DNA from 4 places in the Cytobacillus gottheilii genome. Region 2 is predicted to be linked to each of the others. Evidence: predicted binding sites of a transcription regulator. Region 2 holds the regulator's gene; each other region holds the start of a gene.
The links. Region 2 encodes Rex, which represses fermentation and respiration genes when NADH is low (regulators of the CRP and FNR family bind a similar motif). Its sites were predicted from a motif close to TTGTGAAATATTTCACAA; they were not measured.

Region 1 (8,123 bases), 2.2 Mb from region 2:
TTGCATCTTTATCCTGATGTGTCACCATCTCTTTTATTGTAAAACCTTTCTCTACATCAATACCATAAATATAAGCACCCTGAAATGTAAATTTACTATCATACTGATTATCTTTCATGTTTTCATATACCATAATGGGAAATGCGAAAATATCTTTATTTTTATCAAAAAGTAATGCTTTGTGATCATAATTTAAAGGTGAATAGGTTCCTCTTCCGCCAATAATCTCTGTGAATTTTTCCTTCGGATTCTTCATGTCACTCACGTCAAATAGTGAGATTTTAATACCTTCAGTAAAGACGAGTGGATCGCTTCCGTTTTTGCCTGCTTCAACCCTTGTATCATAACCAAATCCAATTAAATGGTTTTCGTCATAAGGATGTAAATAGTTGCTGAAACCAGGAATCTTCAACTCGCCTAAAACTTTAGGAGACCTTGGGTTACTGCTGTCTATAACAAACAATGGATCTGTTTCTTTAAAGGTAACGATATATATTTTATCACCCATAAATCGAGCAGAATATATTCTTTCTCCTCTCGCTAGGTCCTCAAGATTACCTGTCTCATTTAAGTTTTCGTCTAAAATGTAGAGATTATTAGCTGAAGGGGTGGAATCGTTGAAAGTATTCCCTTTTGTTGTTGCTATTCTGAAATAACCATCATGCTCATCCATTGAAAATTGATTCAAAATGGTGCCGTTTATTTCGGCGCTCGCCATCATAACGGCTTTTAGACCTTCAAACTTAAATTTATAAATCGTTGTATCCGGACTAAAATCTTCAAAGCTCTCTTCGCGCAGTGGCATTAATGAATAATCAGCCGAAGCCATATAAAGATAATCTTTTGACATATACATATTGTCACCGCTGCCAATAAAGGAGGATATTACTGCTTCTTTGGTATTTTGGTTCAAATCAAAGACAGCAATATTGGTGAAGTTTTGATCTTTTGATTCTGGTATATAATTGATATTTTTTAAATCCACACGCTCAAAGGATTCCGCTTTTGCAGTATCCTTAAAAATTGGTCGAAGGTCCATATCTGGCTTCTCCTCTAACATCCAAATATCTGGATATTGACTTGTTACCATAAATACTTTTCCTTCCTTCATCCTTGCTGCTGTTAAGGAACCCTCCACTTCAACTTCTCTTATTACTTTTGGTTGTTTTTTACTTTCGATATCATAAACAATTGCTTTTACACTTTGATAATATGCGGGAAAAGAAATGTCTTGAACTTTGTTTTCAGTACCCTTTTTATTTTCTCTATAACTGTGTCCTAATACAACAAGCTGTTTTTCATGCAGAAACAGAGAATGCGGACTAAAATCATGAGTGAATTTCAGTACAGACATGACTTCCATTTCATTAACTGGATGAGCAGATACAATTTGCACTTCGCCATCTGCTGCCCGGTAAATGTATTGACCATCTGTTTTTACCGAATCTGCTTCATCAACACCTTCAACTTGGATATTTGTTTCTGAATACTGTCCGCCTTCCCCGCTGCTTTCCATACTGCTGTCCTCTGCAGAACTTGCATCGCTATAAAGTCCAAACCCTTTTGAACGCCCTTTATCTTCTAACAGTTTTAGGAAATGGTCATTTATTTGAGCAACGGATTCAGCTTTTGGCAATGTAAGCTCAACACTAAAAAGCTGTTCTTTTTGAGAAGCTAATCTTCTTCCGTTCACTGATTGAATGTCCTCTGTCAGTAATAGCTTGTATGAACCTGTTCTTGCTTTATAGCCTGATTCGGGAGGTTTAACAATGATGCTCTTTTGATCATCACTTAAGTTTATGTCAATATCTTGTTTCTCACCTTGATCGTTAATGACAGATACAGTTTGTGAATTAACTGTTTTTTGATCTAACTTTCGTGAAAAATAAATCTTCCATGTTTTATTGCTGAGCACCTCCACATTTTCATTTTCAATCTGGCTTACAACCTTTAGCTGCGTGTTCAGAATAACAGCAGCAATTGCCGCAGGAACAAGCAGCAAAATGCACATAACAAGCCATATCTTTTTCATCGCATTTCCCCCTTTATTCCTTTTGACGAGAACAATTGGAAAATGGTTACAATGAAGCAACAGAATTCTTAGCGGCTTAATTTAGCCATATATAATTGAATTCCGTGTACTCCCCTTTCTTTTCTGTTACTGCCACCACTATAAAAAAGGAGCTTCGTGATTACCGAAGCTCCTTTCAATAAGAATCCTTAATCCTAAATTTTTATTACCAATCTTGTGTACTATCAAGCAAAAGATCTATTTCTATATGTCTGATTAGATGCGAAAGATCTTCATCAGCCATATCGGATGTATCATCTAATATTTGGTCTATGTCCGCATTAAAGATTTTCATAATCAGACTCCTTGTAACATGAATGCTCCATTAAAGAATATTTTGTGACAATAAATTGAACTTTACATTTACAATACAATACGGGGTTAAAGACTTTTTTCTGGGGGTATAGATAGTTGAAAATATTTTACCCAGATATGTACATATTTAAACTGCATTAAAATGAATTTTTATAAGAAATGAATTATAGTAAAAAAACTTTAGTTGCTCTTACAATATGGGTTAAAAGAGCTTATATTACTCTAGGTTTATCGAAAATACTAATAAAAAACAGGAGTTACCAATCATTTACTAGTCTATTTATGAACTTTTTGTGACAAAAACACGTCTCCTAATCATGAACATTTTGTGACACAAATCACAAATGATTGTAATTAACATTATATGAGACTAATATAGAGACTGTTAATGTGAACAATTTATAGTTTAGTAATGATGAAAATTATATTTCATTCATTGATGAAAGGAGCACAATAATGAAACTTAAATCGGCAATCCTCTTTCTAGTTATTACTATTGCCACAGTGCTTACAGGGTGTGAACAATTAATTGTTCTGGATCCAAAAGGCCCGCAAGCAGAAACACAGGCAAATGACATTATCATCTCAGCTAGTATCATGTTATTTATCGTATTGGCTGTGTTTGGTATTTTGGCCTACATGTTAATTAAATACAGAGCTTCAAAGCAAAAAGAAGATTATGAACCGCCGCATATTGAAGGCAGCATACTCGTTGAATCAATTTGTGTTGGTATTCCTGTCCTGATTGTTGCTGTTCTCTCTTTTATGTCTGTGCAAAGCAACTATAAAGTCGAAGCAACTCCAGCGGGATATGAAGATAAAGAACCTTTAGTTGTTTATGCATCATCTTCAGCATGGAAGTGGCATTTCAGCTACCCAGAAGAAGGAATTGAAACGGTAAATTACCTATACATTCCAACTGACCGTGCTCTAGAATTCAAATTATACTCTTTTGGAACAATCAGCAGTTTCTGGATTCCGCAATTAGGCGGACAAAAATATGCTATGTCCGATATGGTTAACACTTTGCACCTTGCTGCAGATGTTCCTGGTGAATATATGGGAAGAAATGCAAACTTTAATGGTAAAGGCTTTGCTGAGAATACATTTAATGTTACAGCAATGCCGCAAAACGAATTTGACGACTGGGTAGAAGAAGTGAAAGATACAGCTTCACCTATTACTGAAGAAAAGTTTGATGAACTACTTGAACCAGGTCATCTTGGTCAATTAACCTTTACCGGTACACATCTTGACTTCCTTCCAGCTCCTGAAGGTGAACATGGCGGACATAATCACGGATCTTCTAGTAATGAAGACGATTCTGATGAAGAAAATCATGAAGATCATGATCATGAAGACCACGATCATGAGGAATCCTGAACATCATCATTAATAGGCAGATTATATATTTAAAGCTAGTAAACTTGTTTGTTATACGTGAAAGGAGATAAAATCGTATGGAATTCTTTGAACGATTCGCCATACCGCATCCAAGCCCGGCAATATACGCTTCCATGGTCGCTATTGGGTTAACCGTTATTGCCATCATCGCTGGATTAACTTACTTTAAAAAATGGGGTTATTTATGGCGCGAATGGTTAACAACTGTTGACCATAAACGAATCGGTATAATGTATTTAATTTCTGCGCTTCTTATGCTGTTCCGCGGTGGCGCTGATGCAATCATGATGAGAGCTCAGCTGTCAATGCCGGAGAACAAATTATTAGATGCACAGCACTATAATGAAATATTCACAACTCACGGAGTTGTTATGATTATGTTCATGGCAATGCCATTTATTATGGCACTGATGAACTTTGTTGTACCTTTGCAAATTGGTGCGAGAGATGTCGCTTTCCCACGTTTGAATGCTTTAAGTTTTTGGTTATTTTTCATGGGAGCAATGCTCTTTAACATCTCATTCGTAATCGGCGGTTCACCTGACGCAGGCTGGACTTCGTACTTCCCGTTAGCAGGAACCGAGTTTAGTGAGTCAGTCGGGACGAACTATTATATGATTGCCCTGCAGATTGCTGGGATCGGTACTCTGGCAACAGGGATCAACTTTATGACAACCATCTTAAAAATGAGAGCACCTGGCATGACTTTAATGAAAATGCCTATGTTCACATGGTCAGCTTTTATCACAAATATTATTATCGTTTTTGCATTCCCAGTACTAACAGTTGCTCTTGCAATGGGTACACTTGACCGTCTATTCGCTTCTAATTTCTTTACAACGAATAATGGCGGAATGGACATGTTATGGGCCAACCTGTTCTGGGTTTGGGGACATCCTGAAGTATATATTTTAGTATTGCCTGCGTTTGGTATATACAGTGAGATCATTTCAACTTTCGCGCGCAGAAACCTTTACGGCTACAAATCAATGGTCGCATCAATGGTTATTATTTCATTGCTTTCGTTCCTTGTTTGGGTTCACCACTTCTTTACAATGGGTCAAGGCGCGTTTGTTAACAGTATCTTCTCAATTACAACAATGGCTATTGCCGTCCCAACAGGTGTAAAAATCTTTAACTGGCTGTTTACACTCTGGAAAGGAAAAATTGTTATTACGACACCAATGCTTTATTCCCTGCTTTTCATTCCGCTATTTACAATCGGCGGAGTTACCGGAGTAATGCTAGGAATGTCAGCAGCTGACTATCAGTATCACAACACAATGTTCTTAGTTGCTCACTTCCATTTAGTTATTATTCCAGGCGTAGTATTCGCTATGCTTGCAGGTTTAACTTATTACTGGCCAAAAATGTTTGGCTTTATGTTAAACGAAAAACTTGGAAAATTAAGTGCGTGGATTATTTCCATCAGTACACTTGTTGCTTTCATTCCAATGTTCTTCTCTGGTCTGGATGGTCAGGCAAGAAGAATGTACACATATTCTGAACAAGCAGGCTTTACAATGTGGAATATGATTTCTTTTGTTGGAGCAGCCGGCCTTGCAATCGGTTTTGCGTTGATTGTCTATAATATTTACTATAGTATTCGTTACGCTCCAAGAGACATCGGTTCAGATCCATGGGATGCAAGATCACTTGAATGGGCTACACATAGTCCAGTACCGGAATATAACTTTGCAATTGTTCCAAATGTTGATTCAACTGAAGCATTCTGGGATGCTAAAAAGAAAGGCCACAAGCTGTTTAAAGGTGAACTCGAAAAGATTCACATGCCAAACAACAGTCCAATTCCTTTCATCATGAGCAGCATCTTCTTTGTATGGGGCTTCTCATTCGTATTTGCAATGTGGATTCCTTTAATTATTGCAACAATCGGAATTTTCGGCTGCATGGCTTATCAGTCATTTGAAAAAGATCATGGCCGCTATATCTCTGTCGAAGAAATAAAAGAAACTGAAGAAAAACTGGGAGGTCCTACCGTATGAAAATAGATCATTCACTCCCTCTTGAATACAGTACACAAGAAAATCAAATGAAGATTTTAGGCTTTTGGATTTTCCTTGGCGCTGAAATCATGCTATTTGCTACACTATTCGCTTCCTATTTTGTTCTAGCACCAAGAACTGGAAGCGGTCCTGCTGGTTCTTCTATTTTTGAATTAACACCAGTGCTGGCTGAAACTATTCTGCTTTTAACAAGCAGTTTCACAATTGGGCTTGCGATTCACGCGATGAGACTGGGAAGAACAAAACCAATGTTAGTCTTCTTTGGAATCACGCTAATTCTTGGTCTTGCGTTTTTAGGTGTTGAGATTTACGAATTTAATCATTATATTCATGTGGGTGCTGCCTTGCAGACAAGTGCATTCACCTCCATCCTTTTAACAACATTAGGGACGCATGGAGCTCACGTAACATTTGGTCTTGTATGGGGATTATTCATCATGATTCAAATTAAGAAGAATGGTTTAACACCTCAAACTGCTAATAAATCTTTTATATTCTCTCTTTACTGGCACTTCCTGGATGTAGTTTGGATCTTTATTTTCAGCTTCATCTACTTGAAAGGAATGATGTAATATGAAAGAGTTATTTCCTATAAAACAAGTTATGGGCTTTATCTTCTCTCTTGTTTTAACAGCAGTAGCTTTAGCCGTTTATTTCTTTGATATGTCTTTTACTGCGGGAATGACAATCCTGCTTGTCACAGCATTTATACAAGCAGGTCTGCAGCTGGTTATGTTTATGCATGCTGGAGAATCAGAAGACAAAGCTCATATTTACACAAATGTCTATTATGGAATCTTTATTGCCATTGTTACAATACTAGGTACTTTACTGACAATGGTATGGGGTTATGTATAAACTGCAGAAACAAAAAGGAGCGACTAATGTCGCTCCTTTTTATCTTTTGAATAAAAATCCGCGTGGCGTTTTTTCCGATTTTTCTAATGTTTCCTCTGTTGCTACAAAGAATACACCCATTAAGAAAATAAAGATCGCTCCCATTACTGTTCCGATTCCTATTGGGGTAAGAATACTGGAACCGCTTTCAAGGAAACCTATCGTAAATAGAATAATGCCAATTGATAAAATTGAAATTCCACAGTATCTAATTGCCTTTAACATGGTTCGATGTTTACTCATATCCATCACCCTCCTGTACCTCTATAATATTCTTTTGTTCACAAAATTGTCAATTTATTTTCACAAAATGTTCTATATTTATATATTGACTTTTTTCGACCTCATTAAACATCTTTCATTTCATTGGAAAATATAGGATGAAAGCTCAAAATATTTAGCTGAGTGTATATACTGCCTGCACTTAACCAATAATTACCACGTTTAAAAGCATTGTATTGCTAACACTTAGGAGACAAGTAGTCTATAATATATATAGATATATAAGGAGGTATTAGGTTGAAATCACTTTTTAGAAAAGGCTCTTCATTTCTTTGGTTAGCAGCAGCTTCAGTCGTGATTTTAGCATTATTGTTTACTTTCATGAATACGAAAGGTACAGAAACAACGATCCCATTCTCTCAAGTTGAAAATATCATTTCTGCATCAACAAATGAGTCATCCATTAATGAATATAAAAGTGGAAAATTAATCATCGCAGCCGATGATCAAGAATATATTTCACATGTTCCCCCAAATAGTGATATGGTAAACAGCCTTGTTGAAAATTATGACTTACAATACAGCTATTCAGCATCAAACCCTTACACAATTATGATTTTAATTTTTCTAGTCTCCGTTATGGCTGGATTTGGTTTTTACCTTTTCAAATCTGGTAAAGGCGGATTAGGCGCAGCTAACTCAATGAAGCAAAGTGTTTCTAAGCCGAAGGAGCTGCCTACTATTTCCTTAGAAGACGTGGGCGGTATTCAGGAGGAAATGAAAGATGAAATCCTTCAAACACTTGCAACCCTTAAAGACCCTGAAAAAGCATTACGCCTGGGAATTAAACCGCCAAAAGGCATATTATTATACGGTCCCCCTGGTACAGGAAAAACTTTGCTTGCTCAAGCGATTGCCAAAGAAATTGGCGCTACGTTTTTTAGTACAAGCGGTTCTGCATTTAATGAAATGTTTGTTGGTGTTGGTGCTTCGAGGGTACGCTCCCTTTTTCAAAATGCCAGAAAACAAACTCCTGCAGTCGTATTCATTGATGAAGTAGACTCGCTTGCAGGGAGAAGAAAACAGCATGGCGGTGAAGAAGGAGAAAAGACATTAACTGAATTGCTTGTTCAGTTAGATGGAGGTCTCTCAAACGAAGGGATCCTTTTTATCGCAGCAACGAATAG
Region 2 (7,938 bases):
GTCAGCAAATAGAGGAAATCATGGGTGAACAGGCAATCTTTAGTGGTATAACGGAAATGAATCCGCGTCCTGCTGAATTAGCATTGATAGGGAAAGATATGGAGCCTGAAGCTGTTCATACCTTTGTACCGAATTATATTCGCCTGGCAGAAGCAGAAACAAAATGGCTGGAAGAGAATAAGAAGCAGAAGCTTTGAATAAATGGGGAAGTGTCAAAATGAATAAGTCGTTAACATTTCGGTTTATGAAGGAAGAAGACATAGAGGATGTTTTACAGATTGAACAGGCCTCCTTTACAACCCCATGGACGCGAGAGGCTTTTTATCATGAAATGACTCAAAATCGTTTTGCGGTATATGTTGTACTCGAAGAAGATGGAAAGATCATTGGCTACTGCGGCTCCTGGGTGGTTGTGGATGAAGTGCATATCACCAATGTTGCCATTCATCCTGATTACCGCGGCCAAAAGCTTGGAGAGGCATTAATGAGAAACATGATTGAAGTGGCGATTGAACTTGGTGCCGTATCAATGACACTTGAAGTGCGTGTCTCCAACCATATTGCACAAGCACTTTACCGCAAACTTGGTTTCCAAGATGGAGGCATTCGCAAAAATTATTATACAGATCTTCAAGAAGATGCTTTAGTAATGTGGGTGAACTTATGAGTGAGCAAAATCAATGGATAATGGGAATTGAAACAAGCTGTGATGAAACAGCTGTAGCAATTGTGAAAAATGGAAAAGAGATCGTTTCGAATATCGTCTCTTCTCAAATAGAAAGTCATAAAAGATTTGGCGGCGTAGTTCCGGAAATTGCCTCCAGACATCATGTTGAACAAATGACAATTGTCATTGAAGAGGCGATGAAGGAAGCAGATATTACGTTCTCTGACTTAACAGCCATTGCTGTCACGGAAGGGCCTGGGCTGGTGGGTGCTCTGCTGGTAGGAGTTAATGCGGCAAAAGCTCTGGCATTTGCACATAATATTCCGCTTGTTGGTGTTCACCACATAGCAGGTCATATTTATGCGAACCGCTTATTGACAGAGATGAAGTTTCCACTGCTGTCACTAGTCGTTTCTGGAGGACATACAGAGCTTGTTTATATGAAAGAGCACGGTCATTTCGAAGTAATCGGTGAAACACGAGATGATGCTGCTGGTGAAGCCTATGATAAGGTAGCGAGAACATTGAATCTGCCTTACCCAGGCGGACCTCATATTGACAGGCTTGCACAATTAGGCGAGCCAACAATTCCGCTGCCGCGTGCATGGCTGGAAGAGGATTCATATGATTTTAGCTTTAGCGGTTTAAAATCAGCAGTTATCAACACTGTCCACAATGCAGAACAGCGGGGAGAAAAAATAGAACCGGAAGCATTAGCTGCCAGTTTTCAGCAAAGTGTGATTGATGTACTTGTCACAAAAGCAGCAAAGGCAGCAAAGGCCTATAAGGTTAACCAAGTTTTATTAGCTGGGGGAGTAGCTGCTAATAAAGGCCTGCGTGCAGCCTTACAGGAAACCTTTGAACCTCTTGAAGAGATTGATCTGGTCATCCCTCCTTTATCATTATGTACGGATAATGCAGCAATGATTGCAGCTGCTGGCAGTATTTATTATGATAAAGGGATAAGATCACAGTTAAATCTCAATGCTAATCCTGGTCTCGATATATCTATCCACAATTCTTAAACAGTAGGAAAAAGTCCCTGTTCATACAGGGGCTATTTTTTGTGGATAAATAAATTAATTTTCAGAAAAATATAGTGGATATGTGGATAAGTGAACAACTTTTTGTGGATATTGTGGAAAAGTGTGTGGAATACTTATTTTTCAAGGGTTGGTTTGTTAATAAATTTGTGGATAAAAAAAGAACCGAGATGACAATAGTCCCGGTTCTTTTTTAGAGAATATTAATGTCTAAAGGGGGTACGATAATTAATCTGCTAGCTCAGTCCATTCTTCAAGAAGGGTCTCAAGCTCAAGTTTTGCCAGATCATTATCTGTTGTTATCTTTAGTACCCTCTCATGGTCTTGATAAACCTCAGGATCACATAAAAGTTGATCGAATTCTTCTATTTTGAGCTCAAGCTGCTCGATTTGTTTTTCGATCTCTTCTATTCTTCTTTTTCGCTGCCGTTCCAGTTTCTTGGCTTCTTTATCTAATTGGTAATTATTTTTTTCAGTCGAAGATACAGATTCAGCAGCTGCAGAAACAGCATCAAACTTTTCAAGCTCTTCCTGCTCCTTCTTTTTATCCACATAATAATCGTAATCCCCGAGAAACTCCTCCGCACCCTCTTTTGACAGTTCAATTACTTTTGATGTAATGCGGTTAATGAAATAGCGGTCATGAGAGACAAATAAGATGGTACCGGGATAATCAATTAAAGCATTTTCCAGAATCTCTTTACTGTCTAGGTCCAGGTGATTGGTAGGCTCGTCCAGTATTAGAAAATTAGATTTTTGCAGCATTAATTTGGCTAAAGCAAGACGCGCTTTTTCGCCGCCGCTTAACGTAGACACGGTTTTTAATACATCATCTCCTGAAAAAAGAAAGTTACCTAAAACGGTTCGGACGTCTTTTTCCAGCATTTGCGGATAATCGTCCCAAAGTTCATTTAAAACACGCTTATTGGATGTAAGCTCTGCTTGCTGCTGATCATAATACCCAATCGTTACATTGGAACCGTGCAGGATCTTACCTTGTAAGGCTGGAAGGTTTTCAATAATCGTCTTCAGCAAAGTAGATTTCCCAATTCCATTGGGTCCCACTAAAGCGACACTGTCTCCTCTAGTAATCCGGAATGAAAGGTTTTCAGAAACTGCTTCACCTGCATAGCCAATAGCGAGATCCATAACCTGCAGCACATCATTGCCTGATTGCCTGTCAATTTGAAAGCCAAAAGATGCTGATTTCTCATCGCCAAGGGGACGATCCATTACATCCATTCGTTCTAATTGTTTACGGCGGCTCTGTGCTCTTTTAGTCGTAGAGGCACGTGCAAGGTTCCGCTGAATAAAGTCCTGTAGCTTTGAGATCTCTTCCTGCTGCTTTTCATACTGCTTCATATCACGTTCAAAATCTGCAGCTTTCTGATCTAAGTAGCGGCTGTAGTTTCCGGTAAACTTTTTGATCTGATGACGGGAGATTTCGTAAACCTGCGTAACAACCTTGTCAAGGAAGTACCGGTCATGCGAAACAATTAAAATAGCTCCTTCATAGCTCTGCAGGTAAAATTCGAGCCATGAAAGGGTCTCGATGTCCAAATGGTTTGTTGGCTCATCAAGAATGAGCAGATCAGGTTTTGTTAAGAGCAGCTTACCGAGTGCAAGCCGTGTTTTCTGTCCGCCACTTAAAGATGATATTTTCGCATCATATCCTATGGTGTGAAAGTTCAGGCCGTGTAAAATCGAGCGGATATCTGCTTCATACTGGTAGCCGCCATTCTCTTTAAAGCTGACCTGAAGGCGATCATACTCTTTTAAAATGCGATTATACATTTCTTCATTGCTCATTGCGTTAGGATCAGACATTTTCTCTTCCAATGAACGCAATTCTTTTTCTTGCTGCTGTAATGAAGCAAAAACAGTCAGCATTTCATCCCAAATTGTCAGTTCAGATTCAAGTCCTGTATTTTGCGCCAAATAGCCGATTTCTACTTCCTTTGGCTTCATGATTTCCCCGCTGTCATAAGAAATATGGCCAGCGATTATTTTTAATAAAGTCGATTTGCCTGCCCCGTTTCGTCCAACGAGCGCAATGCGGTCTCTTGTTTGCACTTCCATTTTTATATTCGTTAAAATTGGATCAGCACCAAAGCTTTTATTGAGCTGATTAACTTGTAATAGTATCATGATTTTCACCTCTGCAATATAAGACAAGTGTATCGTATTCCGCTTAGGTTCGGCAATAAACCGACGTTATTTGAAGAAATTTGCAAATAAATATGTGAATATCAATACAAACTATACACAAATGCACCTAAAATAGTGTATGATTCTGTTGTGAGGTGTTAGTATATGGGAGATTTAACGCATTTTAATGAAGAAGGCAGAGCTAAGATGGTTGATATTGGCGAAAAAGCCGAAACCGTTCGCACAGCTATTGCCCATTCAAGTATAAAAGTAAATGAGGTCATATACGACAAGATTACGTCTAACAGTATGAAAAAAGGAGACGTATTAGCCGTTGCACAAGTTGCCGGAATTATGGCAAGTAAAAAAACATCTGACATTATTCCAATGTGCCACCCAATCATGCTTACAAGTGTGGACATTTCTTTTGAATGGAAGCTGACAGATTCTGATCATATTCTGCAAATTACGGCTACTGCCAAAACAAAAGGAAGCACAGGTGTTGAAATGGAAGCGTTAACAGCTGCTTCAGCTTGTGCGCTGACTGTATATGATATGTGCAAGGCCGTCGATAAAGGGATGATCATAGGGGAAACCTACTTACTAGAAAAAACAGGCGGCAAAAATGGGGATTTTAAAAGAACGGAGTAGGACGGAGAATACGGAGGTACAATGATGTCAACAGAACAAACCAAAATTCCGCAGGCTACTGCAAAGCGATTACCGCTGTATTATCGATTTTTAAAAAATCTGCATGCATCAGGTAAGCTTCGGGTTTCGTCTGCGGAATTAAGTGATGCTGTAAAAGTTGATTCTGCCACGATCAGAAGGGATTTTTCTTACTTTGGAGCACTTGGAAAAAAAGGCTATGGCTACAATGTGAATTATCTGCTGTCCTTCTTTAGAAAAACGCTCGACCAAGATGAAGTAACAAAGGTTGGTTTAATTGGTGTTGGTAATCTGGGGACTGCTTTATTAAACTATAACTTCTTAAAAAACAACAATACAAAAATTGAAGTGGGCTTTGATGTTTCGCCCGATAAAGTTAATCAAAAAATTGGGGATGTATCCGTTTATCATATGGACGATCTTGAGAAGGTCATTGAAGAAAATGACATCCAAGTTGTGATCTTAACTGTACCTTCACAGCATGCCCAAACGATTACAGATAGAATTTCACAAAGCACAGTAAAAGGAATTTTAAACTTTACTCCTGCTAGATTAACTGTGCCTCCAGCAATCAGGGTTCACCATATCGACTTAGCCGTGGAATTGCAATCATTAATTTATTTCTTAAAACATTACCCGGCAGATATGTAGGAGATCCCTCTAGGAAAGCATGTCTTATTCAAAATAAAAATGAGCCCTAATAAAGGCTCATTTTTTGTTTTCAAGATTTTTAAGCTTAAAGTGGAAGCTGATCATTTTGAGGCCAGCTCCAATGTCAAAGGTAGCAATGATAATGAGAAGGTTTGTTATGAATCCCCACTCTCCGTTTTGCTGAAGACTTTGAATAGCGATGTAGACAAATAGTATTCCAAGGATCAAATAAATGATGCCTGAAAACAGAGGAGTTCTTCTCATAGTACCCCTCCAAAAAATGCGGCCACTTGTTCCATTTCCTCCAGCCATTTTTCGATTTCTTCCATATTAAGCTGCATGACGACTACAAGAGAATTCATGGCCACGTGAGCAAAGATCGGCACAAGGATCCGCTTTGTTTTTACATATAGAAAGGCAAACGTGAACCCCATCGCTGAATAGAGAAGCAGATGTTCAAATTCAGTATGTGCTGCCGCGAAGATGACAGAGCTAAGGAGCGCTGATATGAAAAAATTGAAGCGTTTATGCAGGCTGCCGAAAATAATCTTCCGGAAAATGATTTCCTCCAAAATCGGTCCAATAATCGACACAACAATGATAACAATTGAAGACGTTTCAATGATACTCATGATTTGCTGTGTGTTCTCTGACCCCATTTCAATGCCAATCATATATTCAATATTTGCAGCAACAGATTGTGCAATCAGTGCTAAAAACACCCCGCCAATGGCCCAGGCGATCGATTTTACAACGGATGATTGCTCAGATAAACTACGCTCCACTTTCATATCCTTTCGCAGCAGGAAAAGAATGATGATGAGCGCTAGCGAAAAGCTAATCACAAGCCAAGAAGACACGGCCGTCCCTTCATCCATTCGAGTGCCAGTTATAAGCTCACTTCCAAATACCATAAGCGGCAAGCCGACAATGGAGGAAAGCTGCATGGCAATATACACAATTAAAATAATCCAGTATTCTTTTTTCAAATGATGATCTCCCTTATGACATAGAATCAAGCAAATGCTCTTTTAACCATTTTACTCATAAAGAGGAGCTTCTTTCAAATAGAAGGATACCTTGAACAGCCTTTATGCATAAAAAGAATGGGAATGTATATAATGAAGAGGTTGCCAGAAATGGATCTCTCTGGACTCTGGCGCAGGCAATAATAGACTTCCTTTTTAAGACTAAAATTTTTTATGAAAAATACAGCATCATGCTTGCAAATAAAAGTCAGAACTATTAATATAATAAATGTGTTAGCACTCAAGTCGATAGAGTGCTAATAAATAAATCACTACATAATGATTGAGGAGGTTGTTTCACTTGTTAAAGCCACTAGGTGATCGAATTATTATCGAGCTTGTTGAAACTGAAGAAAAAACTGCAAGCGGTATCGTGCTTCCAGACTCTGCAAAGGAAAAGCCGCAGGAAGGCAAAGTCGTAGCGGTTGGTACTGGACGCGTGCTTGAAAATGGTGAGCGTGTTGCATTGGAAGTTGCTGATGGCGACCGCATTATCTTCTCAAAATATGCTGGAACTGAAGTTAAATACGAAGGCAAAGAATATTTAATTCTGCGTGAAAACGATATTCTTGCAGTAATCGGATAAATCAAAAATAGACTTAGACTTATATTACTTTAAAATCTTTGAGGAGGTTATTACAAATGGCAAAAGAGATTAAATTCAGTGAAGAAGCTCGCCGCTCTATGCTGCGCGGGGTTGATACACTTGCAGATGCAGTAAAAGTAACTCTTGGACCAAAAGGACGCAACGTGGTTCTTGAGAAAAAATTCGGTTCTCCGTTAATTACAAATGACGGTGTGACAATCGCGAAAGAAATCGAACTTGAAGATGCATTCGAAAACATGGGTGCAAAACTTGTTGCAGAAGTAGCAAGCAAAACAAATGATGTTGCTGGTGACGGTACTACAACTGCAACGGTTCTTGCTCAAGCAATGATCCGCGAAGGTCTTAAAAACGTAACAGCTGGTGCAAACCCAATGGGGATCCGCAAAGGAATGGAAAAAGCGGTTCTTACAGCTGTTGAAGAGTTAAAAGCTATTTCTAAGCCAATCGAAGGCAAAGAGTCCATTGCACAGGTTGCTGCAATCTCTGCTGCTGACGAAGAAGTTGGCCAATTAATCGCTGAAGCAATGGAGCGCGTTGGCAACGACGGCGTGATCACAATTGAAGAATCTAAAGGCTTCACAACTGAGCTTGATGTGGTTGAAGGTATGCAATTTGACCGCGGATATGCATCAGCATACATGGTAACTGACACAGATAAAATGGAAGCTGTTTTAGAAAATCCATATATCTTAATCACTGACAAGAAAATCTCCAGCATCCAAGAGGTTCTTCCTGTACTTGAGCAAGTTGTACAGCAAGGCAAGCCATTATTACTAGTTGCTGAAGATGTAGAAGGAGAAGCACTTTCTACTCTTGTGGTAAACAAACTTCGCGGCACATTCAACGCTGTTGCTGTTAAAGCTCCTGGCTTCGGTGATCGCCGTAAAGCAATGCTTGAAGATATCGCAATTCTTACTGGCGGTGAAGTGATCACTGAAGAGCTTGGCCGTGACCTGAAATCTGCTGGTATTGACGCACTAGGACGCGCTTCTAAAGTGGTTGTAACAAAAGAAAACACAACAATCGTGGAAGGTGCTGGAGACAGCGCGCAAATCCTTGGCCGCGTAAACCAAATCCGCACTCAAATGGACGAAACAACGTCTGAATTTGACCGCGAAAAATTAC
Region 3 (8,123 bases), 1.1 Mb from region 2:
ACAATGGCATCTGTCCACAAGAAGCAAGGAATGGTTAAACCGACTGGATTATCGCCTTTAGGCACAGCTGTTGTTTTAACTAGACTGATATAACCGGCACCAGATGCCCATCCGCCTTTCACACCCACATTTCCTGTGATGGCTGCAAGCACTGTGCCGCCGCGCACAAATTGTTCACCATATGCTTGCCGCTGCGGTCCCCACCCCTGCATAAGCGCTGATGGTTTATTGGTTGCGTATTCTCTGGCAAGTCTGCGGATAGTGGAAGCAGGAACCCTTGTAATTTTTTCAGCCCATTCCGGTGTCTTAGGAACACCATCTTTCTCTCCAAGGATGTAACTTTTTAAAGACTCTCCCTCTGGCACACCATCAGGCATATGGTTTTCATCAAAACCAACACAATATTGATCGACAAAGCTCTTATCATATAAGTTTTCTGTAATGATGACATGTGTCATGGCATCCATCATCGCTGCGTCTGTTGTAGGCGCGATCGGAATCCATTCATCAGCAAGTGCTACAGCCGTATCAGATTGGCGCGGATCAATAACAACAATCTTCACTCCATTTTCTTTCGCCTTTCGCACATAAAAATCTGTTACACCAAATCTCGTTTCAACCGGATTATGGCCCCAAAGGATAATCATTTTAGAATGTGACAGGTTATCCAGAGTGCTTCCTGTTTGGGTTGTTCCGTACGTAAATGGAGTTGCATTTGTCGTTTGTGCAGAACTATAAGAATTGTGAAATCCTAAGTATCCGCCTGTTAGCCCAAATAATCTCTGAATCATGTTTCCTGCACCGATAATACTTCCTGAGTGCCCGCTCGCATAGTTGCTGTAACGGCTGGCAGGTCCATACTTTTCTGTTATTCTCGTTAACTCTTTTGCAATATAATCAATCGCTTCCTCCCAGGAAATACGTTCAAACTTCCCTTCTCCACGCTTGCCTACACGCTTCATTGGATATTTTAAACGGTCAGGATTATACACAAATTGGCGGTATCCTCTTCCGCGAATACAAGCCCGCAGCTGCGGCAGTTCGAAGGTATCGGCTTTTGTATCTGTTGTTAACCTTGTAACCACGCCATTATTGATATGCGCCTTAATCAGGCAGCGGCCTCCGCAGTTAACCGTTGAACAAGTTGTGAGCACAAGTTCATCTGCATTTTTTGCAGCTGATTCCGCTCCAGCTTTTTTCACCATGTTTCCAGTTGTTGCAATTCCTCCTAAAACCACTGGGGCTGATACGGCACCCGACCATTTAATAAATTTTCTTCTTGAAATCTTTTTTTCATTTAGTTCATTGAAGAATCCATTACTCATGTCTGTAACCTCCCGTATAAAAAAATCGTATTAAAACAGTTCATTTATTAATTCACTGTCAAACTGAATAAATGAGTTTAGTATATTAGCAGAGCCTTGAAAAAAGAGAGAACTGGCATTAGTCAAAATATCTTGAGCAAAATCGGGTATCCATTTTTTCAAATGCTCATCCAGCATTTTTTTCTGACCAAGCAGTGCTGCTGTTTGTTCAGCAGGACTATCCGCTTCAAGCGCTTGATCAATTAAAATACTCATAAATTCAAGCTCATAGATTAAATGATCATCTGCTTCATCATGCTGTCCTTCCTGCTTCTTCATTTCTAAGCCAAAATAGCTGTATAAATCTCTCACTTCAAAGGTTGGATAGTCGAACAATGCTCGATCCTTTCCTCTATAAACAGACTCCCATGGTGGACAAGGAAGTGATTCAGGTCCAACAAATAGCCGGAAATAATCCTCTCTTGTTTTTTGAATCGCAGAAGTCTCTTCTTCTTGAAAAAAGGATTTTAGGAAGTCACCGTCTGATATTTCTTCAGGGAAACCATTGGTTTGCACGTTATCCTTAATCAGACTGTAAGATTCCTGACTCATTGGAGCTGAAAACATAACTATTAGCAATTGATACATATATTTTCTGGCGTTCATCCATTCGATTTTATCCTCATCCATCAAACCCGTTTGGATCACTTTCACATCAACTCCTGTCTAAGATTGTGAACTTAATCACTAACTTAAATGAAGTATATTATTTTCTCATACAGAAAAATATGGACCGTGATACGAAAATAAAAATGAATTTTTGTACAGTGTGACAATAGAAAAACGGGGTGAAAAGTGATGAAAATCACCAGATGTCAGGAGATCTTCATGATGTTGGATGAATAAGGAAAAGGAAAGGTGGATTTTAATGTAGAATTAATAAAGGGGGAACCTGGGGAATCATCAGATAGGAGTTGAAAATTATTAGTTGTTACCGCCATAAACCAATTGAGCTGATCATTCTGCAATCATTAGAGGGCAGAATGAATTTACCTGATCTCAAGAAAAAGCATCATTTAGAAAAAGGATATGCCGGGGAAAAACGCTTTGATCACTGGCTTGAAACGGAGCTATCAAGCTCTTTCATTCTACTCAAAGATTTAACGCTGGATGTCCAATCATCCAATGCACTTCAAATCGATACGCTGCTTATCTCTGAAAAGACACTCTACTTATTTGAGGTGAAGAATTATGAAGGTGATTTTTCAATCGATGAAGAAAAATGGCACTCCATCACAGGTACGGAAATCAAATCACCATTACAGCAGCTCAAACGAAGCGAGCTTCTGCTCAACCAATTTTGCCGCGAGCTTGGCTATAAAATACCAATAGAATCTTATTGTGTATTTATAAATCCCGAATTTCATTTATTTGGCTGCACCCCTCAGCAACCACTCATTTTCCCTGCGCAGATTAAGAGATTCCTCCAAAAGATTAATAACCATTCCACTAAACTTAAAGCCCAGCATCATAAACTCGCTGCTGCATTAAACTCTTACAAGCTAGAAAAATCTCCCTACTCACGTTTTCCTGCCTATTCCTATGACACGCTCAAAAAGGGAGTACCTTGTCCTGTATGCCGAACGTTTATGCTTCCTTCTAACTCTAAAATGGTATGTGATCAGTGCGGATTTGTTGAGAAATTGGGCGCTGCAATACTACGGTGCGTTCAAGAGTTTAAAATTCTATTTCCTGAAGAAAAAATCACTGTTGCTGGAATTTCTAATTGGACTGGAGGCCTGACTGTAAAGACAGTACAAAGAGTACTCAAGAGGCATTATCGCTTGACTGGCAGTGGAAGAGGATCCTTTTATGTTTGATGCTTAAATGGTTTGTCTTCTGGTATGCCTTGGATTTTTTCATTTGCTCGTGCATACATATTGTGATTGCACGGGCTTTTTTGCTATATTGTGTTTTTATTATTGAATAGTTGAAGGCTTATTTGTGCGTTATTTTTGGTTTACTAGATTTAGGTTTGGGTGCTTTTGGTGACACCATTTTTTAGATTCTGGATTATAGAGGAGGGTTTCTTCCCTTTTCGCGACAACGTTTTCCAGATTGTGGATTATAGAGGGGTGTTTTTTCTCTTTTCACGACACCATTTTCCAAATTTCGGATTTAAGAGGGATGTTTCTTACCTTTTCACGACACCATTTTCCAGATTTCGGATTTAAGAGGGATGTTTCTTACCTTTTCACGACACTGTTTTCCATATTTTGGATTTAAGAGGGGTGTTTCTTCTCTTTTCGCGACTCCTTTTTCCAGATTCTAGATTATAGAGGGGTGTTTCTCCCTTTTTTACGACACCATTTTCCAGATTGTGGATTATAGAGGGGTGTTTCTTCTCTTTTCGCGACTCCTTTTTCCAGATTCCAGGTTATAGAGGGGTGTTTCTCCCCTTTTCACGACACCGTTTTCCAGATTGTGGATTACAGAGGGGTATTTCTTCTCTTTTCGCGACACCATTTCCATATTCTGGATTATAGAGGGTGTTTCTCCCTTTTTCGCGACTCCATTTTCCAGATTGTGGATTATAGAGGGGTATTTCTTCTCTTTTCGCGACTCCATTTTCCAGATTCTAGATTCTAGAGTGGTGTTTCTCCCCTTTTCACGACACCGTTTTCCAGATTGTGGATTATAGAGGGGTGTTTCTTCTCTTTTCGCGACACCATTTTCCAGATTCCGGATTATAGAGGGGTGTTTCTCCCTTTTTCGCGACTCCATTTTCCAAATTCCAGGTTCTAGAGGGGTGTTTCTCCCCTTTTCACGACACCGTTTTCCAGATTGTGGATTATAGAGGGGTGTTTCTTCTCTTTTCACGACGCTAGTTTCCAGATTTTAGATTATAGAGGGGTATTTCTCCCTTTTCACGACACTATTTTCCAGATTCTAGATTTTAAAGGGGTGTTTCTCTCTTTTCCGCGACACCACTTTCCACATTCTGGATTACTCAGGTTTAATACTCCCCTTTTCACCACACCATTCTCCATATTTATGTTTATCGCACGGTTTCCCCCCTCTTTCACAACTCACCTCTCCCAAAATCCATCTAAAACGCCCTCACCTCCCTCTATTATAAAAAGAAAACGTACGCCTCTCCCCATCCTCCTCATTTTCCGCTTCCAACGAAAAGGCTTTAATCAAAATAAAAGCTCCAATTACTTGTATCCAGCTCCCGATCATTAGGATGTGTTCACCCGCTTCATCCAGTTCCTGCAGTAAGAAAACAGTGCCAATTGCCTCAACGATCGAGCCCAGCGAAACGAGACTATTTCCTGTCATATCCAATTCTCTGGCAGGTGTGTCGGCGGCCAGGTAAGCTCCCACTGCTTCAAATGCTGCGCCAAGTCCTTGCACGGAACTTCCTAGTGCATCAATTCGCCAGCCATCTTCTTCTGACTCATTTAATTCGACATGTATCCCGACTGAGTTTGTGGTATTGCCTGCCGCTTCAATCCAGCAGCCCAAGATATAATAGTAAGTTGATTCAGCACTTGCCGGGTTGGGATCTTTTGACCTTCCGATCGCCTGTAATGAGTTGCCCAATGCCTCGATCCCATTTCCCTTAAGGACCAGTTCTTTTCCCTTTTTTGTCCGTGTGACGGTGGCATGGGTCTGACCTATGGCTGCTGACAATGTGCCCAGTCCAAGAAGCCATGCTCCTGTTATGAGTAATCCTTCGCCTGCATGATCCATGCCTTCCCTCCTAATAAGACGCTGCTACTATGGTATGGTGAAGTATGGATATTTGTACCTCACAAGCCTCGCCTGCAAAGCGGATCCTTCTAATGGCCTTTTGAATAGTTTTCAGCCATTTGATAAAATAGTAAAGCTACAACTAGAAAAGGAGATTTATACATGTCACAGAAAAAGAAATCATCTAATACATTTATTATTGTTTTGACTCTTCTAGTCTTTGCTTCCATTGCGGTGTTTGTTGTGCTCAACAGCAATAACCAGAAAGAAAATGAACCCGGTACTGAATTTTCAAAGCAGCCTTCACTGGAAACACAGCCTAGATTAGGAGAAAAAGACGCATCGGTCAAAGTCGTTGAGTTTGGCGACTTTAAGTGCCCAGCATGTAAAGCATGGGGAGAAAGCATTTACCCGCAGCTTGTGGATGATTATGTAGAGAGTGGACAAGTTGAGTTTGGTTATATCAATGTCTTATTTCATGGTGAGGAATCCACATTAGGCTCTGCTGCTGCAGAAGCCGTGCTAAAGCTTGAGCCTGAATCCTATTGGGACTTCCATAAGAAGTTATTTGCAGAGCAGCCTGAAAATGATCATGATACTGTATGGCTGACGGTGGATAAAATACAAGAAGTGGCGGCTGAAACAACTGGCATTACTGCTGAGGATCTAGAAGCAGCAATGCAGACGGAAGCGGTTGTGGAAGAAGTAAATAAAGATACCTCCCTTGTTGAAGAGTACGAAATACAATTAACACCAACCATTATGGTTAATGAAGTGATGATAGAAGATCCTTTTGATTATGAAAAAATAAAAAGTGTGATTGATGAAGCATTAGAGGATCAGGAATAATGGAGGCACAAAAGAAGAGTCAGCTCTTTTTATATCTTGCATGGGTCATCTCCATGATTGCTGCACTTGGCAGCCTTTATTTTAGTGAAATCCGAGGCTTTGTCCCTTGTGAACTCTGCTGGTATCAGCGAATTTTCATGTATCCGCTTGTTTTCGTTTTAGGAATTGGCGCTTTTTATCAGGATCATACAGTGAAAAGAATTGCTTTGCCAATGGCTGTGATTGGCTGGTGCATTTCCATCTATCATTACTTGCTGCAAATGGTTCCTGGTTTTGCCGAAATCAAACCTTGTGCAAATGGCGTTCCCTGCAATGCCAAGTATATCGATTGGTTTGGGTTTGTAACCATTCCTTTCCTGGCCTTAACGGCATTTACACTAATTATTGTTTTACTGTTTCTGATGCGCATCAAAAGATAAAGCAAAAGGGTGCTCCTGACTTCGGATCACCCTTTTTTATTGTCAGAGCCCCTTAATGCGGTTCCGACATATACACTCTATTTTTTCCTGTTCTTTTCACCTTATATAATGCTTCATCAGCTAGACGGATGACCGAAGTGATGTTGTTGATTTCAGGGTGATACACCGCTCCGCCTACACTGCAGCCAACATGAACAATATGTTCATCAATGATAAAGGCATCACCAAGCATAGACACGATCCGGTTTCCGATATCGATTCCTCTTTGAACTGGATCTTCTGGCGATTTCAAAACAAGGACAAATTCATCTCCACCAAGTCTTGCAACGAATTCGCCATTCTCGATATTCTGCTTTAGCCGTCTTCCCGTTTCAATCAGGAGCTGATCACCCGCATCATGCCCTAACGTATCGTTTACTTTCTTAAAACCATCTAAATCCAAATATAAAACCGTTAATGGGATATTTTCATGCGTAACCCGATCCAGATAACGCTCAAGAGCATTGCGGTTCGCAAGTCCTGTCAAATGATCCCTTGAAGCTACATTTTCCATCTCTACTAAATCAGTTTCTGTTTTCGTTAACTGTTTTATGAGTTTTCGCAATGAAATGGACAGTGATTCAATCTCCTCTATTCCTCTGTAGATTGGGATATCAATTTTTTCCCCACCGCGCAGCCGGTCCGCAATGCTCGATATTTCCTTCAAGGGTGCAGCCATTCTTCTGGCCACTAAAGAAGCTAAAAGGGAAGAAAGAACAGCTAAAATGATTCCGCAGACAATAAAATAGCTCAACATCTCTTTCGTTGGAGCATATGCCTCGTCCACCGTCTGCCTGACAATGACAGTCCAACCCAGACCTTCATAGTCTCTATAGCCATCCGTTAAAGCAAAGCCTGTTAAATATTCCTTTCCATCTTCCCATTTCTCTACAGCCCAAGCAGCCTGATCTGATTCGCCTTGCTTTAACTCATTAAAATCCAGCGTATGCCCCTGCATTTCTTCCGGTCCTAGGAGAACATCATGATTCTTGCCCACAATAAGAATTTCAAGATTTTCTCTGCCTTTTAATGTATTCAGCATGGCCATTTCAACCTCTTTAGCCCATTCCCAGCTTAAGTGTGCCGCCAATACTCCAGTAAAAACACCACCATCGGTTGTAATAGGCATACTAATATCCACAAATTTCATCGGTTCCCCTGTAGGATTCGGCAATAAATCAGCCAGCAGCACCGCTTCATGTACATCTCCAATAAACGGGCTCTCCAAGGCTTCCTGATAGACTGGTCTCTCTGAAATATCTATTCCTTTTAAAATATCATCTGTAGCTGAAATAACTTCGCCTGCTTCATTGGTTAATCCAATCCAGCTGAAAGCAGGAAAGCTTTCTCTTACCTGATTCAGCAATTGATCGATTTCATTAAAATTTTCCTGCTCTTTAATGGTCTGCATTTCACTGATAATCTCAACTTCGCCATTTCTTGACCACATATACCGATCAAGCTTGTCCCCCATTAAATAGGCCATATCTGCTAATGAATCACCAATTTCCTTTGCACTTCCTGAATGGAACGCTGTCCAATTAAAAATCTTAGTATAATGACTAAAAATACCATAATAATGCCAAAAATAATCGATAGTTGTCTTTGCAGACTACTAGAAAACAACATATAGAACCTCTCCGTTTGTTTAATCATTTTGCAGCTACTATTCATTGAGGCGTATTCTAAGATGCAACTTTTATTCAAGCAAATATTGATCAATCTTGAACATAGTAAGTATATAAGATGTGAAGGA
Region 4 (8,123 bases), 2.1 Mb from region 2:
AAAGTCCTATTTTTGATTGGTGAATCTAAACTCCTAATGAAATAGGTTTAAGACAAAGAATTCAGGTTAAAGTGAAATATCTGTAACTTTTCATCAAATATTACGTCAAATGTAGAAAGATAGATAGATATTGAAATCATTTTGTAACATTTTTGAAATATTTTTAAATAAATTATCAACTTTTACGTTTTTTGCATCGTCTAATAAGTAAACAAATGAAAGCAACAAAAAGGAGTGAATGATTTTGAAGAAAAAATGGATTTATACTTTAGTAGCGGCTTTGTTCTTTTCTGCTGCAGGAGCTTTTTATTATGAAGGCAGACCAGATGATGCTTCTGCAAACGAAGAGCAAGTAAATGAGGAGATTAAAAGTGACAGTCAGGATGCTGTACCTGAAACTGAAGAGGAAGAAACTGAATCTAATAATGAGTTAAATAGGGAAGATCCTAGTGAAACAGAAGAAACAGTAAAAGAAGAAGTTGATCATCAATCTGAAACCGAGCCAGCTAATGATGAAAAGCAAGAAGGAAAGACGGAAGACAAAAATGAGGATCCTGAGACAATTGTATCTCCAGAAGGAGATACCTATCATTTAATTGAAGATAAAACAAAATATAGTAATCTTGCAGATTTAATCGATGCTGCTGCAAACATTGATGCATCCTTGTATGGTATTAAAAATTCTGATGTATTTACACTGATTAAGAATGGCGAGCCAATCGGTGGGTTTTCAACCGGCAGTTTGTCTATTGATCCGGAGTATAAAAGCTTTGCCATTCAAAAACACAGTTTTTATAAGGACAAAGGGTTGGAAGATAATATTAATCTAGCTATTCGTACAGGTGCCAGCATTACTGTTAACTTTGATGAATATACAGGTTATCATATTGAATATAAAAACGGCAGACTAATTATTAATCATTAATTATGTTGATGTTTTCTGTACAATGGACAGTAAATGAAATATACACTAATCACTCATACATGTATGAAAAAAGCATTCCTGATCAAGAGGAATGCTTTTTCGTATTATTGTGATGTTAATAGCTGATAAGCCCACTCAGCTACTTCTTCGCTTGGTGGTTCAATATCCTTTAAAGGGTAGTCTAATCCAAGTGCTTCCCATTTATAAACACCAAGTTTATGATAAGGCAATACTTCTACCTTTTTAACGTTATTTAAAGTGCTAATAAAGCGGCCTAAATTGAGCAAATCTTCTTCAGAATCTGATATTGTTGGAACAAGTACATGCCGAACCCAAACAGGGATCTGTTGCTCTGATAAAAATTTGGCAAATGACAAAATATGCTCGTTCGTTAATCCAGTTAATTTCTTATGTTTGTCTTTATCAATATGCTTAAGATCAAGCAATATTAAATCTGTGTATTTCAGTACTTCTTTTAATTGATTCTGGAAATGAGGGGAGGTGGAATAGCATCCTCCTGAAGAGTCAATAGTAGTATGGATACCAAGCTTTTTGCATTCCTTGAATAATTCGATTAAAAAGGGCAGCTGCAATAAAGGTTCTCCGCCGCTGACTGTAATACCTCCGCCTGATGATTCAATGAAAGGAAGGTATGTCTTTAAATCAGCAATGATTTCGGAAACAGACATTTGTTTACCTGTGCCAATCTCCCAAGTATCTGCGTTATGACAGAATTGGCAGCGCAGAAGGCACCCCTGCGTAAAAATGACATATCGAATGCCTGGTCCATCAACTGTTCCAAAGGTTTCTATAGAATGTATATTTCCGTTCATTGTGATCTTCCTTTCATGATTCAAGAGTATAGAAGGGGAGAAATCAGGCGAAGCTGATTTCTCATTGTAAGAAGGTCGAGCGCTTCCGCTTTTCTGTTTGTCCAGCTGCAGGCGCTAGGGACTCGAGGTCTTAAGCCAATCTGTCCTGAAGGTTAAAGAACAACCTTCTAGCCATCTTGTCTTAAGCTTGTCGTCCCTAGGCGAGCGCCTTCCGCATTTCATGTTGTCTAGCTGCAGCGCCTAGCCCCTCGAGGTCATAAGTCAATCCAGTCAAAAGGTCAAAGAACGACCTTCCGTCTGTCTTGCCTTATGCTTGTCGGGGCTGAGCAAGGCGCTTTCGCTTTTCTTGTTACATTGTTTCGTGGAAGGTTCTGTTGATTACGTCTAGTTGCTGTTCTTTTGTTAGTTTAATAAAGTTTACTGCGTATCCTGAGACACGAATGGTTAGCTGCGGGTATTCTTCAGGGTGTTCCATAGCGTCTAAAAGTGTTTCTCTGTTAAATACGTTAACATTTAAATGGTGGCCTTCTTTAATGGAATACCCATCAAGGATGGAAACAAGGTTGCTTTTTCTTGACTCATCATCTTTACCAAGAGCTTTAGGGACGATTGAGAAGGTATTAGAAATACCATCCTGTGCGTAATCGTAAGGGAGCTTTGCTACAGATGATAAGGAAGCAAGTGTTCCTTTACGGTCACGGCCATGCATTGGGTTTGCACCAGGTGCAAATGGTTCACCAGCACGGCGGCCATCAGGTGTGTTGCCAGTTTTCTTACCATAAACGACGTTAGAAGTAATGGTTAAGATTGACATTGTATGCAATGAATTGCGGTATGTCTGGTGTTTGCGAAGCTTTGTCATGAAAGTTTCTACAATATCAACCGCGATGCTGTCTACACGATCATCGTTGTTTCCGTATTGTGGATATTCACCTTCTGTTTCAAAATCAACAGCCACTCCATTTTCATCACGGATTACTTTAACTTTTGCATGTTTAATGGCACTTAATGAATCAGCTACAACACTCAATCCAGCGATACCTGTTGCCATCGTGCGAAGAATTTCTGTATCATGTAATGCCATTTCAATTCGCTCATAGCTGTATTTGTCATGCATGTAGTGAATTACATTTAAAGTGTTGATATATAATCCTGCGAGCCACTCCATAACATTATCAAACTTTTGCATTACTTCTTCATAATCAAGTACATCAGAAGTAATCGGAGAGAAGGTAGGAGCTACCTGGATTTTCAGTTTTTCATCTACGCCGCCGTTAATCGCATATAATAATGCTTTTGCAAGATTGGCGCGTGCTCCGAAGAATTGCATTTGTTTGCCGATTTCCATTGCAGATACACAGCAGGCAATTCCATAATCATCACCATACTCTGGTCGCATGATGTCATCATTTTCGTATTGGATAGAACTCGTATCAATTGACATCATCGCACAATATTTCTTAAATCCTTCAGGAAGATCTTTGGACCATAGAACCGTTAAATTTGGCTCTGGTGCTGGTCCAAGGTTCTTTAATGTATGAAGGAAACGAAATGAGTTTTTTGTTACAAGCGGACGGCCGTCAATTGCCATACCGCCGATTGATTCAGTCACCCAAGTAGGGTCTCCGCTGAATAGGTCGTTATAATCAGGTGTACGTGCAAATTTTACTAAACGAAGCTTCATGATGAAATGATCAACAATTTCTTGTGCTTCAACTTCAGTAAGGGTACCATTCTCGATATCTCTTTCTATATAAATATCAAGGAATGTAGATACACGTCCAAGGCTCATTGCCGCACCATTTTGTTCTTTAATGGCAGCAAGGTAACCAAAGTATAGCCATTGGAATGCTTCTGCCGCATTGTTTGCAGGTTCTGAAATGTCAAAGCCATAGCTTGCAGCAAGTTGTTTTAATTCATTGAGAGCCCGCACTTGCTCTGAAAGCTCCTCGCGAAGACGAATTGTTTCTTCAGACATTACGCTGCTTAAATTTTTGATATCTTCTTTCTTAGCTTGAATTAAGCGGTTAACTCCATATAAAGCTACGCGTCTATAGTCACCAATGATTCTGCCGCGGCCATAAGCATCTGGAAGTCCGGTAATAATTGCCGCTTTTCTAGCTAATTTCATTTCATCTGAATAAGCATCAAATACACCTTGGTTGTGTGTTTTACGGAATTCTGTAAAGATTTTTTCCATTTCTTTGCTTGCTTCAAATCCATATGATTCACAAGCTTGCACAGCCATGCGTACACCGCCAAATGGCTGCAGGGAACGTTTGAAAGGTTTATCAGTTTGTACACCAACTACCTTTTCTAAATCCTTGTTTAAATAGCCAGGTCCATGTGAAGTAATCGTTGAAACAATTTCAGTATCCATGTCAAGGACACCGCCATTTTCTCTCTCCTGCTTTGTAAGATCCATAACTTGTTCCCATAATTGGTCAGTTCCATCAGTTGAACCGACTAAGAATGACTCATCTCCATCATAAGGCTTAAAATTCTGAAGAATAAAATCGCGGACATTTACTTCTTTATTCCATTTGCCGTCAGTAAAACCATTCCATTGTTTCATTATCAAGTCACCTCTGTAAAAATGATTTTAAATATCTTATAACAGTTGATACAACTTAACTACAATTTGAGTATAACAGATTTATTGTGAAAACAATCACAATAATTATGAACGTATTGTGAACACTTGGTAAATATAGATTTGTTATTTATTTAACACTATGAACGTAGTGATAAATAAATAACTGTATTATATTAATAGGTCATAAAACATGAACTGTTATATATAGTAATCTATGGGGGACTTTAATGAATTTAGGCAACTTCGGCAACATTTACCGCTATTTAATTAGCAAGTTATCTGTTTTAATTAAGACTATGAAAAAACTACTTCTAACTTTCATGTTGTCTGTTACTCTAGTCTTTGGAATTTATACCTCAGCATCTGCAGCGTCTGTACACAGTGTTCAGACAGGAGACACGATGTGGAAAATTGCGTTAAAATATCAGGTTGGAGTTTCTGAGATTATAAGTGCAAATCCATCTGTTTCAAATCCTAATATGATATATCCTGGTCAAAAGCTTAATATACCATCTTTATCAGCTTCTACATTAACGATTGAAGAAGAAGTTTTAAAGCTGGTAAATCAAGAAAGAGCCAAATATGGTTTAAAACCATTAACATCAAATTGGGAGCTTGCAAGAGTTGCTAGATACAAATCTCAAGATATGATTAATAAGAATTACTTTGACCATAATTCACCAACGTATGGTACACCATTTCAAATGATTAAAAACTTTGGAATCACGTATAAAACAGCTGGTGAAAATATAGCTGCAGGTCAAACTTCAGCCCAAGCAGTTGTGACTGCGTGGATGAATAGTGAAGGGCACCGTAAAAATATTCTTTCTTCAAGCTACACGCAAATGGGTGTTGGTTACGTAAAAGGCGGATCATATGGCCATTACTGGACACAGATGTTTATTTCAAAATAAAAAGATTAGTATTTATCCATTAAAAAGGATGTCCAATCTAAATTGAGGACATCCTTTTTTGCATATTAAATAGTTGGAAATGAGCAGCTGAGAATGATTATGCGAAGCAGGTAATTGATGTGAAAATGTATGTGGAATCAAACTAAGCCGTTTTCTTTCTGGTTTTGTCTTAATAAGGTAACTTGATAAAATATTACAATCTGTCAATTTTTTAATCTACCACGATATATGCAATCATCGTACCATGATTTTCATGGTGGGAATGAACATTACAAATGAGCTTATATGTTCCTTCTTTTGCAAAATTTAATGGTACTACGGTTTCCTCTCCTTTTTTAACAACACCTTTTATGTCTGTACCTTCAATGTAAAATGGATGCTCACTTCCATTAACACCTAAAATTTTCAAATTTACATTTTCGCCTTTTTCAACAAATATGGTACCGGGATCCCAGCGGTAAACTTCCATCTCTTTTCCATCAGCAGTGTTTGTTGTAAATTCGCCTGTTACCATGTGAATGTCTCTGACATTCTCACCTGCAGCAGGACTGAATGCAGTAACATTTTCAGATCTTGTGTAAATAACTGCTGCTGCACTTGCAACTACAGTTAACACAGCCAAAAACAAGATAATTGTTCTCTTTTTTAATACAAAAAATGTCATTCCTTATTCTCCCCCTCAAATAGTTTGTCCATTATAAAGGTATGCGAAATAGACAGGCAAACTTGTCTATTTTCATGTTTTTTTTTAGAAAATCTAGAAAACATTTTTTTAACATGAACATAGTGATTTCCATGTAGACAAAAAGAGGGAAAAGTGTAAAAATTTAAATATAACTTATGGTTAAATACCAGTTCCTTTAATTTTGATGTTTTTCTAAAGAAATGGGGGAGAGGCATGGAATTTTTTATTGTTATTTTTATAATGATCTTCTTAGCTGTGATCCTTACAGCAACAAACAGACCTAAAAAACGAATTGGGACTTTAAAGAAAACACCAGTACCAGATGATTTAGGCCTGCAAATAACAGCTGCAATGCCAATTGAAGAAAAACTTGAGCAGTCACTGCCATTTTCGTATGAAGACAATGTGCTTAACAGAGTATTAAGAGAGTTTCCAAAAACGTCTTCTCTTCAGGTTGACTGGGCAATTTATGAGCTGAAAAGGTATTTTGTCATGAATGCCATTCTAAAATCTGTTCCAATGTTCAGTGCAAAGGCTGATGAGGTCTGGCATGAAATGCTGATGTTTACAAGAGAGTATCAGCAATTTTGCAATTCGTTCTTTGGAGGATATTTACACCATGCGCCAAACTTAAATACTGCTCCAATTCCTGGAGAACGTGCATTTTTTGATTGGGTCTATTTAAGTTTATTTAACGTAGAAGAAAACAGTAAGATCATTTGGGGAGCATTTCTTAAACATCCAATGAAAAAAGAAATTCTTAGTGATTTTCGCAATAAGGATGAAGAAGCGTTGCTTGAAAAATATTTTAATACAGGCAAAGAATACATGGATGTAAAAATGTATCTAATTCACAAGATGAAAGATGAAATGAATGAAGCGAATCGTTTAATGAACAATGGAGATTTATTGACCCTTGAAAAAGGGACGGACAAATCTCAAGTATATATGTATGCTTCGAGTGCGATTATCTTTTATTCTCTATACGAACCTGATCTTTTTGAAGATCATATGCATGAATACATGCCGAAAGAAATGACGAAGGATCACTATGCAGGAGGAGGATCATCCTGCTCCGGGTTTGGGTGCAGCAGTTCATCAGATTCAGATAGCGGTGGAGGTTCAAGCTGTTCGAGCTGCGGCGGCGGAGGGTGCAGCAGTTAATAAGCGATAACACTGACCAGATGCCAATATTAAAATTCCTGTCATTAGACAGGTTTTTTTAATTGTAATCAAATAAAATATGCGGAGGTATCTCTTTTATGGTAAGAATCTAAGTAAAAAGAATTAGATACAGAGACTTCAAATAGGACATTAAACTTACTAATTCTCATTTTTTTCAAAAAAAGGAAGAAACATTTCATTTTATTAACAATTTAATTTCATTTATAAATCACAGACAATATTTTGGTACAATCTATAAAGGTTAAAGGCTAAGTATTGGATGTGTTTATTTGTGAAGAAACTAATATTATTTGTTCTAATATCTTTAATTATGATTCCTTTTTCAACTTACACTTACGCTGAAAATGAAATTTCTGAAGAAAAAAAAGAAGGGCATCCTGAAATCGTCAGCGAAGCCGCTATTTTAATGGATTCAGATACAGGTGCAATCCTCTATGAGAAAAATGCACAGGAAAAAATGGCTCCTGCGAGCTTAACGAAAATAGCTACTGCGATCTACGCACTCGAAAAAGGAGATTTATCAGATATTGTGACTGTTAGTGAGGCTGCAAGAAATGTTGTTGGTACTCGTGTTTATTTAGAAGAAGGAGAGCAGGTTTCTCTTTTGAAACTGCTTCAGGGAATGCTAATTAACTCGGGAAATGATGCAGCATGGACAATTGCTGAATACACTGACGGAAATATCGATCAATTTTCAAAACATTTAAATGAATTCTTAGAAGAAAAAATAGGAGTGAAAAACACTCATTTTACTAACCCACATGGTTTATACAGCGATGATCATTATACAACTGCAGAAGATTTAGCTTTAATTACGAATTATGCAATGCAAAATGAAACCTTTCGAGCCATTTTTGGTGAAACAGAATTGAAGTGGCTGGGAGAATCGTGGGATACTACTTTATATACGCACCATTTAATGCTACTAGGTCAGTATCCATACGAATGGGTGACAGGCGGAAAAACTGGATTTGTAAATGAATCA

Region 1: qoxA (cytochrome aa3 quinol oxidase subunit II) is a predicted target of Rex. The motif match lies at 2,713-2,730, and genes of this name have one in related genera.
Region 3: J1899_RS19245 (TorD/DmsD family molecular chaperone) is a predicted target of Rex. The motif match lies at 2,037-2,054, and genes of this name have one in related genera.
Region 4: pflB (formate C-acetyltransferase) is a predicted target of Rex. The motif match lies at 4,418-4,435, and genes of this name have one in related genera.

The regions. Positions count from the first base shown of each region.
Region 1 is NZ_CP071709.1:2,545,412-2,553,534, forward strand. It holds gene J1899_RS12545 (beta-propeller domain-containing protein) at 1-2,032, opposite strand, end outside; gene J1899_RS22745 (hypothetical protein) at 2,238-2,366, opposite strand; gene qoxA (cytochrome aa3 quinol oxidase subunit II) at 2,843-3,769, shown strand; gene qoxB (cytochrome aa3 quinol oxidase subunit I) at 3,847-5,796, shown strand; gene qoxC (cytochrome aa3 quinol oxidase subunit III) at 5,793-6,389, shown strand; gene qoxD (cytochrome aa3 quinol oxidase subunit IV) at 6,391-6,675, shown strand; gene J1899_RS12570 (hypothetical protein) at 6,715-6,957, opposite strand; gene J1899_RS12575 (AAA family ATPase) at 7,234-8,123, shown strand, end outside.
Region 2 is NZ_CP071709.1:392,665-400,602, forward strand. It holds gene tsaB (tRNA (adenosine(37)-N6)-threonylcarbamoyltransferase complex dimerization subunit type 1 TsaB) at 1-197, shown strand, start outside; gene rimI (ribosomal protein S18-alanine N-acetyltransferase) at 218-667, shown strand; gene tsaD (tRNA (adenosine(37)-N6)-threonylcarbamoyltransferase complex transferase subunit TsaD) at 664-1,692, shown strand; gene J1899_RS02110 (ABC-F family ATP-binding cassette domain-containing protein) at 1,939-3,858, opposite strand; gene moaC (cyclic pyranopterin monophosphate synthase MoaC) at 4,024-4,509, shown strand; gene J1899_RS02120 (redox-sensing transcriptional repressor Rex) at 4,534-5,178, shown strand; gene J1899_RS02125 (YdiK family protein) at 5,236-5,442, opposite strand; gene J1899_RS02130 (CPBP family intramembrane glutamic endopeptidase) at 5,439-6,167, opposite strand; gene groES (co-chaperone GroES) at 6,508-6,792, shown strand; gene groL (chaperonin GroEL) at 6,849-7,938, shown strand, end outside.
Region 3 is NZ_CP071709.1:3,854,539-3,862,661, forward strand. It holds gene J1899_RS19240 (DMSO/selenate family reductase complex A subunit) at 1-1,325, opposite strand, end outside; gene J1899_RS19245 (TorD/DmsD family molecular chaperone) at 1,356-2,012, opposite strand; gene J1899_RS19250 (nuclease-related domain-containing protein) at 2,348-3,184, shown strand; gene J1899_RS19255 (hypothetical protein) at 3,690-4,184, opposite strand; gene J1899_RS19260 (DUF6944 family repetitive protein) at 4,425-5,060, opposite strand; gene J1899_RS19265 (DsbA family protein) at 5,223-5,909, shown strand; gene J1899_RS19270 (disulfide oxidoreductase) at 5,909-6,328, shown strand; gene J1899_RS19275 (sensor domain-containing diguanylate cyclase) at 6,381-7,853, opposite strand; gene J1899_RS19280 (hypothetical protein) at 7,859-7,996, opposite strand.
Region 4 is NZ_CP071709.1:2,504,677-2,512,799, reverse strand. It holds gene J1899_RS12355 (hypothetical protein) at 245-925, shown strand; gene pflA (pyruvate formate-lyase-activating protein) at 1,030-1,758, opposite strand; gene pflB (formate C-acetyltransferase) at 2,108-4,333, opposite strand; gene safA (SafA/ExsA family spore coat assembly protein) at 4,651-5,268, shown strand; gene J1899_RS12335 (cupredoxin domain-containing protein) at 5,480-5,932, opposite strand; gene J1899_RS12330 (glycine-rich domain-containing protein) at 6,167-7,117, shown strand; gene J1899_RS12325 (D-alanyl-D-alanine carboxypeptidase family protein) at 7,410-8,123, shown strand, end outside.